Regions from separate parts of the Pseudoalteromonas sp. ATL1 genome, predicted to be linked through region 4. Evidence: predicted binding sites of a transcription regulator. Region 4 holds the regulator's gene; each other region holds the start of a gene.
What was found. Region 4 encodes sigma-54, which starts transcription at its own class of promoters, with help from an activator protein. Its sites were predicted from a motif close to GTTGGCACGNNNNTNGNNT; they were not measured.
Positions count from the first base shown of each region.

Region 1: the regulator sigma-54 is predicted to act here: its motif matches at 1,904-1,922, upstream of AC5FX4_RS22500 (DUF4097 family beta strand repeat-containing protein).
Region 2: the regulator sigma-54 is predicted to act here: its motif matches at 1,194-1,212, upstream of AC5FX4_RS16785 (P-II family nitrogen regulator).
Region 3: the regulator sigma-54 is predicted to act here: its motif matches at 2,680-2,698, upstream of AC5FX4_RS17980 (PspA/IM30 family protein).

Region 1 covers NZ_JBZYXL010000002.1:1,028,680-1,032,471, forward strand. The annotation lists gene AC5FX4_RS22485 (M1 family metallopeptidase) at 1-343, shown strand, start outside; gene AC5FX4_RS22490 (DUF3293 domain-containing protein) at 422-889, opposite strand; gene AC5FX4_RS22495 (hypothetical protein) at 1,354-1,746, shown strand; gene AC5FX4_RS22500 (DUF4097 family beta strand repeat-containing protein) at 2,100-3,128, shown strand; gene AC5FX4_RS22505 (ATP-binding cassette domain-containing protein) at 3,397-3,792, shown strand, end outside.
Region 2 covers NZ_JBZYXL010000001.1:3,819,476-3,823,267, reverse strand. The annotation lists gene AC5FX4_RS16790 (S10 family peptidase) at 1-952, opposite strand, end outside; gene AC5FX4_RS16785 (P-II family nitrogen regulator) at 1,255-1,593, shown strand; gene AC5FX4_RS16780 (ammonium transporter) at 1,604-2,833, shown strand; gene mrcB (penicillin-binding protein 1B) at 2,957-3,792, shown strand, end outside.
Region 3 covers NZ_JBZYXL010000001.1:4,098,719-4,102,510, forward strand. The annotation lists gene AC5FX4_RS17960 (DUF2333 family protein) at 1-803, opposite strand, end outside; gene AC5FX4_RS17965 (copper chaperone PCu(A)C) at 818-1,327, opposite strand; gene AC5FX4_RS17970 (hypothetical protein) at 1,412-1,735, opposite strand; gene AC5FX4_RS17975 (PspC domain-containing protein) at 1,749-1,952, opposite strand; gene AC5FX4_RS17980 (PspA/IM30 family protein) at 1,963-2,640, opposite strand; gene dusA (tRNA dihydrouridine(20/20a) synthase DusA) at 2,859-3,792, opposite strand, start outside.
Region 4 covers NZ_JBZYXL010000001.1:63,680-67,471, forward strand. The annotation lists gene lptB (LPS export ABC transporter ATP-binding protein) at 1-628, shown strand, start outside; gene AC5FX4_RS00305 (RNA polymerase factor sigma-54) at 684-2,189, shown strand; gene hpf (ribosome hibernation promoting factor) at 2,217-2,504, shown strand; gene ptsN (PTS IIA-like nitrogen regulatory protein PtsN) at 2,507-2,959, shown strand; gene rapZ (RNase adapter RapZ) at 2,978-3,792, shown strand, end outside.

The sequences.
Region 1 (3,792 bases), on a different contig from region 4:
ATTAACAGACAAAGTAACCGCGTCAGATATGCGTATCGCACTTTCAGGACACGCTTATACTGATCAGAGAAATGAGCGTTTTATTGAATGGATCTTTAAAAACTACGACGCGCTAGCTGCAAAATTACCGCCGTTTGCAGTGCCTATGCTCGCCTCAAGCACGGCAGATAATTGTGACAACAGTAAACTGGCAAAAGCCAACAACTTTTTTGCCGATAAGCTGGCTAAGCAACCAAGCTTAAAACGTGCTTTAACCAAAGCGCAGGAAAGCGTTAAAAACTGCTTGTCGTTACAGCAACGAGAGCAAAGCGCCATTGATGCGTATTTACGCTCAATTAAATAAATAGAAGACGTACTATCGAGTGTGATTGTTTTTAGAAGCAATCACACTCGCTAACCCCACCAATACCAATTAACATGCTTATGCAAGCGCTTCATTGGACGCATGTAAACCTGACAATAAAAAACGGGTTCGAGCGCAGCCATGCACAAGCTGGCTTTTACGAGTGCCACGACTGTCAACCAGCCAAAGCCTGAGTGCACTGTCGATGTAATAAAAAGCGAGTTGCTGATAATAATTGGCGTGAGCAATTGCTTGTGTTTTTGTAACAGGTAACAGCACACTCAACTCTCGATAACGCATTTTTCTATCTCCACCCCAAACTAAAGAATACAAAATCCCTTTTCTTTTTAAGCGGCCAAGTGCCATATCCGTCAATTGACGATTTTTTTTGGCTGTAAATTTTGCGCCACAAGGATTCCAAAGACTGATAATCGCACTGTTGCGTAGTTTTTTATCACTGATATAGATGGGTTTTGAGTCATTGTGAAAAGCACAAGGTTGAAAGTAGGTGTGACAGTAAATTTGCCAAAGCTGATCGGCTATCAAATTAACACCCTCCTCACATTATGCGTTTTGTATCAGAACTAAAGCCCAATATATCACTTAGAAGGCACAATCATTGAAAAAAGTTCAGCAAACCAATTTGTTCTATGCGCTCGCCAACGAAAAATAGCACTTTTTAACCAACTCAGTTTAAACAACAATTTGCGCAAAAATAATACATAAAGAATATTATATGCGAAATAAAAAACCGGTAAGAATAGTGCTCACTTTAAAAAACATCAATGTTTATCTGCATAATTATTACCTCGATAGAATTGCTAAAAATTTACAGCTGTATGAATTATAAAACACGCCAGAAAACTCAATTAGCCATTGATTTAAATCAATTTTATTTAAATGAATTCGTAGCTAAAATGTCATCGAAGTTTAACTTGTACTATTCTTTTTTACGGCTAGGATACACCCGCCATTACGGCAAACTTAAATTTTTTAGAAGGAATCTCTCTGTGAAAAAATTACTTTTATCCACACTTTTTGGTCTAATTTCATCTACCAGCTTTTCATCTTTCGCGACCAATATCGACCTATCATCTGGTTACTATAATACGCAAGAAGTATTAGAATTTGGTCGGAAGTACCAAGTGGTAAAAGCACAATTAGCGTACTCTGGTTACGAACTACAAGGATGTGAAGAACAACCTGTTTATTACTTCGTGCAACCGAGTGAAGAAGTATTCTTGTATGGTAAAACAGAGTGTTTCTACTCAATTCCAAAAGACCCTGAGTCTCGCTGGTTCCGTACTGATTATGCAACCGTAGTCATCGACATGCACTACAACCAAACAAGTTACCTTTATCACGAAGGCGATGTAAACGTAAGCTACTTTACCGCTTACTAAGCATCCATTTAAGGTGGCGCTCGCCACCTTTTAAACTGCACTGCTCACATACACGACCATTCTAGTCAAATTGACCAATTCATTGCTAAACTCACAAAAACGCTAAATAATATTCGACGCGAAAAATAGAAAATCCTTAAAAAACAAACATTAAATTATTGGCATCGCGATTGCTAAGTAGTTAGCACAACAGAGTCAATTAATACCAAGCCACTTAACTAATTGGTCTATTTTGAGACAAGAAAACCTTATCGGTTGCACTGCTACTGCGTTCTGCTATCGTCAGGTTTAATCCCTCAAAATAACTTAAGTGTTAATGCGAATTGGTAAAACATAAAAAAATAAGGATACTCATGCTTAAAGCGCTTACCCCTTTACTCACTACACTGATACTTAGCGGCTGTATTGTTCACGTCAATGGCGCATCAGCCAATGCAAAAGAACACGTTCAAAAACAGTTACAACTAGATAGCAGCGACTTACAGTCTTTAATTGCACACACAGACTCAGGAGAGTTAGAGATCATCGGCAAAGCAGGTATTAAGCAAATAACCGCTCAAGCCGATATTTACACCATTGAACCGGGTGAATTCGAATTTACTTTAGAGCGTAGTGGCAACAACGCCAAACTGGTCGCATCGGTTGAGCATGCTTCTGGCTTTGTATTTCGCATCGGCGGAGAAAGCCCGCGTATCGATATGACACTCACTATGCCAGCAGAGCTTGCACTTTCACTCAAAGACTCATCTGGTGGATTAAAAATTTCAGGTTTAACTAATGATATTCGCATTCAAGACGGTTCTGGTGACCTATACATTGATGGCGGAAACAACCTCGAGCTTGAAGACAACTCAGGCGATATCGTTCTGAAACATATTCGCGGCACGCTTGATATTAAAGATGGCTCTGGCGGCATTGACATCAACGGCGGTAAAGCACTCACTTTGCGTGATGATTCTGGTGATATTGACATTGAGGGCATTGAGGGCGACATCAACATCATTGATGGCTCTGGCGGTATCGAAATTAAAGGCGGACAAAATATCACTATTCGCGATGACTCTGGGGATTTGTTCGTCAGTGGCAGTACAGGTGATGTGAACATCACCGATGGTTCGGGTAATTTATCGGTTGAAGGTGGCAACAACATCACAATTCGCGACGATTCTGGTACATTACGAGTCAGCAACGCCAAGGGTAATGTCAGCATCGATGACGGCAGTGGCGATCTGTGGGTTAACAACAGTGCCGCGCACGTTGAGATCAAAGACAACTCCGGTGACATCAACGTAGATGGTGCCCTAAGCCTTGAAATTGTGAGCGATAGCTCTGGTAATGTGCGCACCAACAACGTTAAAAATAGTGTAAAAATGAACCCATAAGTATGTGCCCTTGAGTGCGCTAAGCGCTCAAGGGCTTTACTTTGCGGCACAGATCTCTTAGCCTAGCTGCATTCCCCCTTTTCGGAGTCAAAGCCATCATGAACAACTAATACCTGTTATCCATTTTTAACTTACTTTTTGGATCTACAGGGTTAGTGGGCGTGGCTTTGCGTTTCAACCTCAAATCAATTTTGTACGACAACTCGTTGTTGTTTGTGCTGCAACCTTGCTCACGGCACTGCCCCTGTTTTTTTAATGGGAGGCTTTTATGCCCATATTACAAGCCCACAATTTAGGCTTTACTTTCAACGATGGCGACATACTCTTTAGCCAGTTACATTGCGCATTAACACACAAACGCACCGCCCTTGTTGGTAAAAACGGCGCTGGTAAATCTATCTTGGCACAACTGCTAGGCAAACAACGCGCCCCCAGCGAAGGCAGTGTTACCTTAACGGCATCGGTTTGTATGTTTACACAACATCATGACATAGCAAACGACGAAACAACCATTGCCGACTACCTTGGTTACAGCAAAGTGTTAAAGGCGATTGACGCCATTGAGCAAGGGCACTGTGCGCTTGAGCTATTTGAAACGGTGGCGGAGCAATGGCACATACCTGCACAACTTAAAATGCAACTGGCAACACTTGGTTTAACAGGT
Region 2 (3,792 bases), 3.8 Mb from region 4:
ACTGCTTTGATAAGCCACTGAAGTAAGCCACACGCTCAACAATGTGCGCGCGCTCGTCTTTGCTAATGAATGAGCCTTTGGCCAAAGCGGGTAAGTACTCATTGAGCGTAAATACTTCGACTTCTTTAAGTACTTCTAATAAATCTTTTTGCTGCAATGCATTGGGGAGTGCTTTGTGGTGCCAAGCGGTTGCTGCAAAGTAAGGCAAGCGATTGGCCGCTTTTACAGGGCCGTCACGTTTGATGCCAATGTCAGTTGGAGATACCAAAATAACCCCGTTTAAAAACCACCAATGAGACTCTTGTAACTCTTTTGCAAGCCCTGATACTCGTGTCGTGCCATAGCTTTCACCGATTAAAAACTTAGGTGATAGCGCGCGGTTATTGCGAGTAACAAACGTGTTGATCCAACTAGCGAGGTATTCAATGTCGGCATTAACACCAAAGAACATTTTCTGCTGCTCTTCTTTACTTGGCATTTTACCTTCTTTGTTTGGCAATACACGTGAATAACCCGTGTTTACTGGGTTTACAAATACAATGTCAGCCACATCGAGTATTGAATAAGGATTATCTTTGATGCCATATGGTTGTACTGGATAGCCTTCGTCATCAATTTTCAAAATACGAGGACCCGTGTAGGCGATGTGCATCCACACCGATGCGGAGCCAGGGCCACCATTAAATGAGATAAGTAGAGGGCGTTTGCTGATGTCGTCTACTTTGTCTTTTTTGTAGTAGTTGTAATACAAGGTCGCGATTGGTTCGCCATTGTCATTCCAAACAGGTTGTGTGCCGGACGTGACTTGATAACTCAGTCTTTCGCCGTTAATCGTTGCTTTATGGTTGGTGATGACTTGGCTATCGATATCGATTTTACGTTCATGTTCAGATGCGTTACTCGCTAGGCTAACTAGCATTGTAAGCACCACGAGCACTCTTGTTAGAAACATGGTTTTCCCCGAAACATAAAAATATTCATATTAAAGTTGCTTTTAATGCAACTTTCAAAGGTTATGAGTCAAATTGCCGCTTTGACGAGTTAGTTGCCAACGACACGCGCCAAAAAACGAAAGGTTAAATGGTGCGCACCATCAGTGAGCAGGCTGGAGTATTTTGCACTTTCATGGTGCGTAATCACATTGTAAATTCAAAAGTTAAAAAGTAAGCATTTGAAAATATTGCTTTTTACTTTGTGGCACGAAGGTTGGATTAGCTGATACAACAGGATAAGCCTGTCCTAAGGGGACTAACAATGAAAATGATAAGTGCAATAATAAAACCATTTAAATTGGACGAAGTACGCGAAGCGCTTGCGGATTTAGGCGTAGAAGGGATGACAGTCGTTGATGTAAAAGGATTTGGCCGCCAAAGGGGGCATACCGAGTTGTATCGCGGTGCGGAGTATCAAGTCGACTTTATACCAAAAATAAAAATAGAAATTGCCACACGCACAGAGAATACGCAACGCGTGGTCGATACACTTACCAAAGCTGCCAGTACCGGAAAAATTGGTGACGGAAAAATATTTGTTTATGACTTAGATCAAATCGTGCGGATCCGTACCGGCGAATTAGACGAAGAAGCAATTTAAGGGGCCGATGATGGAAAGCGCAATTGTAGAACTCAAATTTTCACTTAATACTTTTTACTTTTTAATTTCAGGTGTGCTGGTCATGTGGATGGCTGCTGGCTTTGCGATGTTAGAGGCTGGGTTAGTTCGCTCGAAAAACACTACAGAAATTTTGACTAAAAATATCGCCTTGTATGCTATCGCCTGCACCATGTTCTTGCTGGTGGGCTACAACATCATGTATGTGGGCAATACCGAGGGTGGGATTGTACCAAGCTTTGGTGCCTTGATTGGTGATGCGGCGGCTGATGCGGATCATGCTCTGGAATCAGATTTTTTCTTCCAAGTGGTTTTTGTCGCTACCGCCATGTCAATTGTCTCTGGTGCAGTTGCTGAACGTATGAAGCTGTGGGCATTTTTGGCGTTTACGGTGGTGCTAACAGGTTTTATCTATCCAATTGAAGGTTATTGGACTTGGGGCGGCGGATTTTTATCTCAGCTTGGTTTTGTTGATTTTGCGGGTTCTGCCATCGTGCATGGTGCAGGAGCCGCAGCCGCTTTATCGGGCGTGCTCTTGCTAGGTGCTCGTAAAGGTAAATATGGTAAAAATGGCGAAATTTATCCAATACCTGGCTCAAATATGCCCTTGGCAACCTTAGGCACATTCATTTTATGGATGGGATGGTTTGGTTTCAACGGTGGTTCGCAGCTGTTCTTAGCGGACAAAGCGAATGCCATAGCCGTGAGCCAAATTATGTTGAACACTAATGCTGCGGCAGCGGCCGGTGCGGTAGCTGCGTTGTTAGTGTGTAAGGCTCTTTGGGGTAAAGCCGATTTAACTATGGTGTTAAATGGTGCGCTTGCTGGATTGGTTGTGATCACCGCAGAGCCTGCATCTCCAACCCCATTGTTAGCTTGCTTACTGGGTGCCTTGGGGGGGTCTTTGGTTGTATTTAGCATCGTCTTTTTGGATAAAGCAAAAATTGATGACCCTGTGGGCGCGATTTCAGTGCATGGTACTTGCGGCATGTTAGGGGCTATGTTGGTGCCATTGTCAAACTCCGACGCGACATTTATGAATCAACTCATTGGTTTGATCTGTATTCTTGGCTTTGTATTTATCATCTCTTATTTAGTTTGGGCGCTACTTAAAGCAACCATGGGTATTCGAGTTGGCGAAGAAGAAGAGATCAATGGCATGGATCAACATGACTGCGGCATTGATGCTTATCCTGAATTTGTGACTGTGCGCGGACAGTAAGCAAAATTTATTGCTCATGTGATCAATTAGAGCGGGCTTTGGCCCGCTTTTGCTTTCAGGCTTGGTTAATCTAAGGTACCCTATGCTTCGACCTATTTAATCAGATAAAACAGTCAAAGTGGCATGGTAGATAAAAGCAATAACGACACCTCAAAAGCGAAAAAAAAATCCACCAGAGCATCTTCAAAATCAGCGACAACAAGCACACGACAAAAGCCAACTAAAAAAGCGTCTACTGCGGGGCTGTCAAAATTCGCACGTTTCAAGCAACGGGTTCTGCAAACCTGCTGGAATTTGTTGTGGAAGGGAACAATTGCGGTCATCGTGCTTGTGAGCTTTTATGTGATCTACCTTGATTCAAAAGTTACACGGCAGTTTGAAGGCAGCAAGTGGCAGTTACCGGTGCAAGTATATGCCCGAGCAATGCGCTTTTATCCAGAGCAATTTTTATCTGAACAAGAGGTTCTTTGGGAGCTTAAACGCTTAAACTATTCTCAAGTAAATCGTATTAGCCGCACCGGTCAATATGTTGTGCAAGGGCGAACAATAACGATACACCGACGTGCATTTGAGTTTTATAACGGGGCAGAAAATGGCGTGGTGTTCACATTAAATTTTGCGGGTAAACGACTCGCGAGCATTGTGGACAGCAACGGCAGGCGATTGCAGCAGGCGAGGTTAGAGCCAGTACAAATTGCGCGCATAGGCAACGAATCAAAACAAGACCGCGAATTTGTGCCATTGGAAAAATTCCCAAATTTACTCAAAGACGCCTTACTTGTGGTAGAAGACCGAGATTTTTATCAACACCATGGTGTGTCTGTGTGGTCTATTCTGCGTGCCCTATATACAAACATTAAAGCGGGTCGTACCGTTCAAGGTGGCAGTACACTCACTCAGCAATTGGCTAAAAACTTTTATCTGTCACGTGAACGTTCTTTGGTGCGCAAAGTGAATGA
Region 3 (3,792 bases), 4.0 Mb from region 4:
GCATTCTTTTTCGCTAATACATCAGCAAAGTCATATTCGACCGCTTTTAAGAAATGCAATAATGCCCAACTGGCACCACGAGATTCATAAAATACATCGTCTATTTTCCACCAAGAGGTTTTCACCTCGCTGTGACTCGGTGCATAAGTTGCTTGGTTAGCAGCGCTATCTCCAGCAAGATCGGTATTAACCCTTTCCTGCCCAACACTGGCACTTAGACGTTGACTCAAACTGCCAAGACGCTTTTCAGCTTCCTTTAACCAACCTCGTAAGTTGTCGGCACGAGCGTAAAACTGGCTATCTCGTTCCGCTGGACTGGCAATTAACGAACGGTATGTTTTTAAGTGTTCAATGCCCGTTTGATATTCACCTTCAGCACTTGGCCATGCCCATGCTGTCGAACTTATATTAAATTGTGGTTGCGCTTTTTTTAAAGATGGATGTTCTGTTGATTGCGACTGTGAGCGGCTAAAGTCCTTACGCATAGATAAAGCAAGATCTCTGACCATTTCAAGTGCCCCATATTCCCACGCAGGCATGTTGTCCATCATCACACTCGGTGGTAATACATCGTTAGACAAATAGCCACCCGGTTTATTAAGCAGAGTTTCGCTCACGTGTATGAGCGTATTGGTGGTGACATAACCCGTTACGAGCTTTTCATTATTGCTTTGCGCTTGCTGCTTGGCTTGCTCCACAACATTAAACTGATCCGGCTCTATACTCCAATATACAGCGAGTAAGTAGCCAATCAACAGCAAAGAACCTATCGCGCCAAAAATTTTTCCAAAGTGTTGCTGCATAGCTGCTCCTACCTTTAGTGATGACTATGTTGTGAATGTTGGTTATGTTTTTTGTTCATTTTATCTTGTAATGACACCACTTTAATTGGCACTTGCACTGTCTTTTTATCCGCAAAATATAAAGTGAGCACTCGTTCCTGGCCTTTTTTGAGCGGTTCGCTCGGCTCAAACGCCATAAGGTGGTAACCCCCGGGTTTAAAAGCGAGTTGCTTATGCGCCCCAACTTCAACCGTTGAGACTTGCTGCATTCGCATCATGCCATTGGTGTGTACATGTTCATGAATTTCTACGCGCCCAAGCCCTGAGATTGTGGCCTTAATAAGCTGTTTTTTCTCATTCGAATGGTTTGATAACTCAAAATAGGCCGCTGTCGAGGGTGCTGCTGGCAAAAACTCCCTAATGCGTGCATCTTCAATCACGATCGCTGATTGTTCAACCCCATGAGATGTAGAATGAGAAAGCACAGGCATCGCAGCTAAAGAAATGACGGAACAAACACCAAGAACCAAATGTTTAATGAACATATACTTTCCTTGAGAATAGCAATAACTGCCTAAATCATATCATGATTTAGGCAGTTTCGCGTTACCAATCCTACTGCTTTCTAGTTAATGTGATGACTCAGGTTCAACAACTAGCCAACCAACAGCTACCAGCAATAACAACGGAAATGCAATCAAAATTGAATTAAACAGCAGTGCTAATACTAGCCCAATGAGCACCACTAAAAACACGCCAATCAACCCCATTCCTAACAACGCCACTACAGCCACAAAGGCGATGATACCAATCAATACCGTAAATAATTCCATTCCCACCCAGCTTAAGTCTAGGACAAAATCGGGAATGCTTAACCATATGAGAGGTGAGTTTAGCCATGATAATGCTGAACAAACCATTAACGCTATCAAGACTAAAAATACGGTTTTCATGGCGTGCTCCTTATTAAACTTTGCTTGGTAAAACTGCGTAACCAACACCGTATGCCAATAAAGTAAACATAGGGAATTTTAGAAACAGCAACACAGTTAATAGTCGTGTGAGCCAAATAGGCATATTGAAGCGCTCAGCTACACCGGCACACACTCCAGCAATTTTTTTGTTTCTCATATCTTTAAAACATGTTTTTCTGTCGCGATAGCAGTTCATATAAAACTCCTTAAGCACTCACTGAGTTGCTTTGACTTTGCATTTTTTGTTTAAGTTGCGCCAGTTCAACGTCTATTTTTTCGTCTCGTTCAAATTGTGCAAATTGCTGCTCTGTATTGCTCTGGCCAAGCTCATAGCTTTCCACTTGTGCTTCGATGCGCTCCACTTTGCTCTCTAATTGCTCGAAACGCTGTAGTACATTGGTTACTTCATCGCTGCACATCGTCGTTCTAACTTTAAGTCGTGCACATGCACTTCGTTGTGTTCGTTCAAACTGTTGCTGCTTACTTCTCAGTGACGCTATTTTATTTGCTAGCTTATCCGCATCATCTTTAAGCTTTGTTAACGTTTTTTGTAACTCTTCATTTTGTGTCGTCAATAACTCTTGTGCCTCACCAAGCTTTTGTTTCTCTACCAAGGCGGCTTTTGCAAGATCTTCACGCTCTTTAGCTAAGGCATGTTCCGCCTTTTGTTGCCATGCTTCAATGCTTTTGGCGTTATTCTGCTGGCGACGCTCTAACGCTTTTTGCTCACAGATGATCACCGCTGCCGTACTGCGACACTCACTCAGTGCTTCATTAAGTTCAACCAATAATTGTGCGGCAAGCTTTTGTGGGTCTTCAGCTTTATCTAAAAACGCATTTACTTCTGATTTAATTAAGTCTTCAATTCGATTCATTAAAGCCATGTTGTGCTCCTTTGCATTTGGCGTTTGGTTAACTAGATAATCCAACCTTTGTGCCAAAAATAAAAAAGCGATAATAAACAATAAATTAAGGTGATTTTTGCAAGTATCTGACGGATAAGTCATGGTGATTAATTAGCCATGCCCACTAAAAAATAGTGATTTAGACCAACAAAAAAGCCGCATTGAATGCGGCTTTTTGTTGAGATGGTAAGTGATGATTATTCTTCAGGTACAAAACTTAGCGCTTTTTCCATCACCTTAAGATCGGCCTCTTTTTTATGACCATTTTCAGATAGATGGCGTCTAAATCCTCGAGCACCCGGCTGTCCTTGGAAAATACCCAACATGTGACGAGCAATGTGCCAAAAATTCGCACCTGCAGACATTTGTGCTTCAAAATAGTCATACATGCTTCGAACTACTTGATGACGAGTTTGAGTAAATGCTTCATCGCCATAAATTAATTCGTCAACTTGAGAGAGCATAAATGGGTTGCTGTACGCTTCACGCCCCACCATAACACCATCAATATGGTGTAAGTGGTGCAAACTATCTTCCATCGTTTTTACACCGCCGTTAATGCTGATGTGTAAATTTGGATAATCTTTCTTAAGTTGATACACACGAGGGTAATCAAGGGGTGGAATTTCTCTGTTCTCTTTCGGGCTTAAGCCTTGCAACCACGCTTTGCGTGCATGAATGATAAAATCATCACAACCAACTTGTGCAGAAGCCTCAATCAGTGCCGTTAAAAATTCATATGAGTCTTGCTCATCAATGCCAATACGCGTTTTAACCGTAACAGGAATATCCACTTGCGCTTTCATTGCAGCCACACAATCAGCAACTAACTGTGGCTCAGCCATTAAACATGCACCAAATCGACCATTTTGCACGCGATCTGATGGACAACCTACATTGAGATTAATCTCACTATAACCGTGTTCTGCTGCGCGTTTCGCACATTCAGCAAGGGCTTTCGGATCAGAGCCACCCAATTGCAACGCAACGGGCATTTCATGCTCTCCAAAGCTCAGATAGTCACCTTTGCCAAATAAAATAGCCCCAGTGGTGATCATTTCAGTATACAGTACCGCATGCTTAGACAGCTTACGGTGAAACGTGCGACAGTGCTTATCCGTCCAATCAAGC
Region 4 (3,792 bases):
GCTGCTTGGACCAAATGGTGCGGGAAAAACAACGAGTTTTTATATGATTGTTGGATTAGTACCCAGCGATCATGGTTCAGTATGCATTAATGACCACGACATTACCTTACTACCAATGCACAATCGTGCTCGACTAGGTATTGGTTACCTCCCTCAAGAGTCATCAATATTTAGAAAGTTAACTGTTTATCAAAATCTCATGGCCATTTTAGAAACTCGTAACTCGCTCAATAAAGAAGCACGCGAACAAATACTGAACGAGTTGTTAGATGAGTTTAATATTCAACACATTAGAGATAGTTTAGGTATGGCATTGTCGGGTGGTGAGCGCCGAAGGGTAGAAATTGCTCGCGCTTTAGCCGCAAACCCTAAATTTATCCTGTTAGATGAGCCTTTTGCTGGTGTTGATCCGATTTCGGTGTTAGATATAAAGAAAATTATCGAGCATTTAAAAAATCGTGGTATCGGTGTACTGATCACCGACCACAATGTTCGAGAAACCCTTGATGTATGTGAAAAAGCTTATATTGTGTCCCATGGTGAGCTTATCGCGTCGGGAACGCCAGAGCATGTTTTGGCGGATCAAACCGTTCGAGATGTCTACCTTGGTGAGCAATTCAGGCTATAGTTAAAACATTCTAGGTCACAATAATAATAGAGATTAGAAGGATTGTTAAAGGTACATGAGGCAATCGTTACAGCTGCGCATGGGGCAGCAACTTACCATGACACCACAACTACAGCAGGCAATACGTCTGTTGCAGTTGAGTACGCTAGATCTTCAGCAAGAAATCCAAGAAGCACTGGATAGCAATCCTCTGTTGGAAGTGGAAGAGTCTGACACGGATCTCGATACCTCCTTACAAGAAAAAAACGGTAAAGATAATAGCCACGACGATTCTCATGATGACAACCACGATAGTGAACCTGTGAGTGATTATGAGATGGACTCCGACGCCGCACTGAGTAAAGATACCGTGAGCGACGAATTGGCAATGGATGTAACTTGGGACGAATATATGAGCGCGGCCCCCGCCGCGAGCAGCGGCCCAATGCCTGAAGATGAAACGATTTACCAAGGTGAAACCACCGAAACCTTACATGAATATCTCATGTGGCAGTTGGAACTCACACCATTTAGTCCCATTGACCATGGAATTGCGGTGGCTATCGTTGAAGCCATTGATGATAACGGTACACTAACCTTAAGCACTGAAGAAATACTAGATAGTATTAACGATGGTCACTCAGGCGAACCCATCGAACTTGATGAAATTGAAGCCGTGCTTAAACGTATTCAGTTATTCGACCCAGTAGGGATTGGTGCTCGTAACCTTCAAGAGTGCTTGTGTATACAGTTAAATCAGTTTGACCCAAAAACCACGCCTTGGTTAACTGAAACAAAAATGATTTTAAACGAGCACATTGAGTTGCTTGCGAGTCGTGATTATCGAACATTGATGAAAAAGACAAAGCTTAAAGAAGCGGAATTAAAAGAAGTAATGACGCTCATTCACAGCTTAAATCCCAAACCTGCGGCCAGCATCATTCGAGAAGAATCTGAATACGTCATTCCTGATGTATCGGTGAAGAAAGTAAAAGGCCGTTGGGTGGTAGAATTAAACCCAGAATGCATGCCAAAAATTCGCGTCAATGATCACTATGCAGCCATGTCTCGTTCCGTAAAATCAAGCTCTGACAGTCAGTTTATTCGCTCGCACTTACAGGAAGCTAAGTGGTTTATTAAAAGCTTAGAGAGCAGAAATGAAACTTTAATGAAAGTTACCAATTGCATTGTGCAGCAACAACAGGCATTCTTTGAACATGGTCCTGAAGCAATGCGACCTATGGTGTTAAACGATGTTGCAGAGATGGTCGAAATGCACGAATCAACTATTTCTCGCGTAACAACACAAAAATATATGCACACACCAAGGGGCATTTTTGAGCTGAAGTATTTCTTCTCCAGCCATGTAAGTACAGAAAACGGAGGTGAGTGCTCATCTACAGCGATTCGAGCGCTTATCAAAAAGTTAATAGCTGCTGAAAATACCGCAAAGCCATTGAGCGATAGCAAAATAGCAGACATATTAGCGGAGCAAGGAATTAAGGTGGCCCGACGCACCATAGCAAAATATCGGGAGTCGTTAGCCATTCCACCGTCTAACCAGCGTAAAAGCTTGATTTAGACGTATTACCAAAGAAGGAAAATGCTTATGCAACTAAATTTAACTGGTCGTCATGTAGAAATCACTGATTCATTAAGAGACTATGTCAACAACAAGTTTGCGAAGCTAGAAAGGCACTTTGATCACATTAATAATGTGCACGTGATCTTAGATGTTGAAAAGCTGGTCCAAAAGGCCGAAGCCACCTTACACGTAAATGGTGGAGAGTTATTTGCTTCAACGGAACATCAGGATATGTATGCGGCGATCGACGGGCTTATTGATAAGCTAGATCGTCAAGTGATCAAACATAAAGAGAAGCTTACTCGACACTAATCATGAAACTAAGCTCGATTATAAACAAGGACTGCAGTAAAGCTGCGGTCCTTTTTAATAGCAAAAAACGTGTCCTTGAATACATCAGTGAACTGGCGCATGAGCAGCTGCCTCAGTTAAACCAGCATGATATTTTGAACGCATTAATGACGAGAGAAAAGCTAGGGAGTACAGGGATCGGTAAAGGTATTGCAATTCCTCATGGCAGAATGGCCGGCATTGAACAAGTAACCGCTATGCTCTTGGTCAACCAGCAAGGTATTCCTTTTGATGCGATAGACAATCGACCCGTTGATATTTTTCTCGCACTGATAGTGCCTGAAGGTGATAATCAGCAACATCTTAAGACATTGGCAGAGATTGCAGGAAAACTTAATGATAAAGAGTTTTGTAAACAGCTAAGGAATGCTAGCAATGATGATGAACTTTATGAGATTATTGCTTCAGCACACTAGGTAACTAAGAGAAGCATTATGGAATTAATCATTGTCAGTGGCCGCTCTGGTTCAGGAAAATCAGTGGCGCTACGTGTACTTGAAGATTTGGGCTATTATTGCGTCGACAATATCCCCGTGAATTTGCTGCCCTCGTTAGTCAGAAGTGTTTCTGACAACTTTGATAAAATCGCAGTCAGTATTGACGTGCGCAACCTCCCCAAAGAGCAGCAAGATTTCAACGATATTCTAGAGTACCTACCTGGCTTTGCTAACCCGATGCTGTTTTATCTAGACAGTGATGATAATACATTAATAAAACGTTTTTCAGAGACTCGTCGCTTACACCCTCTCTCGATGAACGATCTGCCGCTAGATTTAGCCATTCGTGAGGAAAAACAACTACTGGATGTGCTCACTTCGCGTGCTGATGTACTCATCGATACCACTGACCTCAGTGTTCATCAACTAGCAGAAACCATAAGAGAACGTATTTTAGGTAAAAAAGATAAACAACTTATTGTTACCTTTCAGTCGTTCGGTTTTAAACATGGTATTCCAAAAGAAGCGGATTATGTCTTTGATGCACGTTTTTTACCCAACCCGCATTGGGAACCTGAACTGAAGCCTTTAACTGGACTCGATCAACCCGTCAAAGATTACTTGGCCAACCACAGCATAGTGCAGAAATTCACCTGGCAAATTCAAACTTTCGTGCAAACGTGGCTTCCCCATTTAGAGCGTAACAATCGCAGCTATCTGACCATTGCTATTGGGTGTACCGGCGGTCAACACCGCTCCGTCTATTTAGCACAAACCATAGGTGAAAGCTTTGCTCGCACCCACCCGAATAT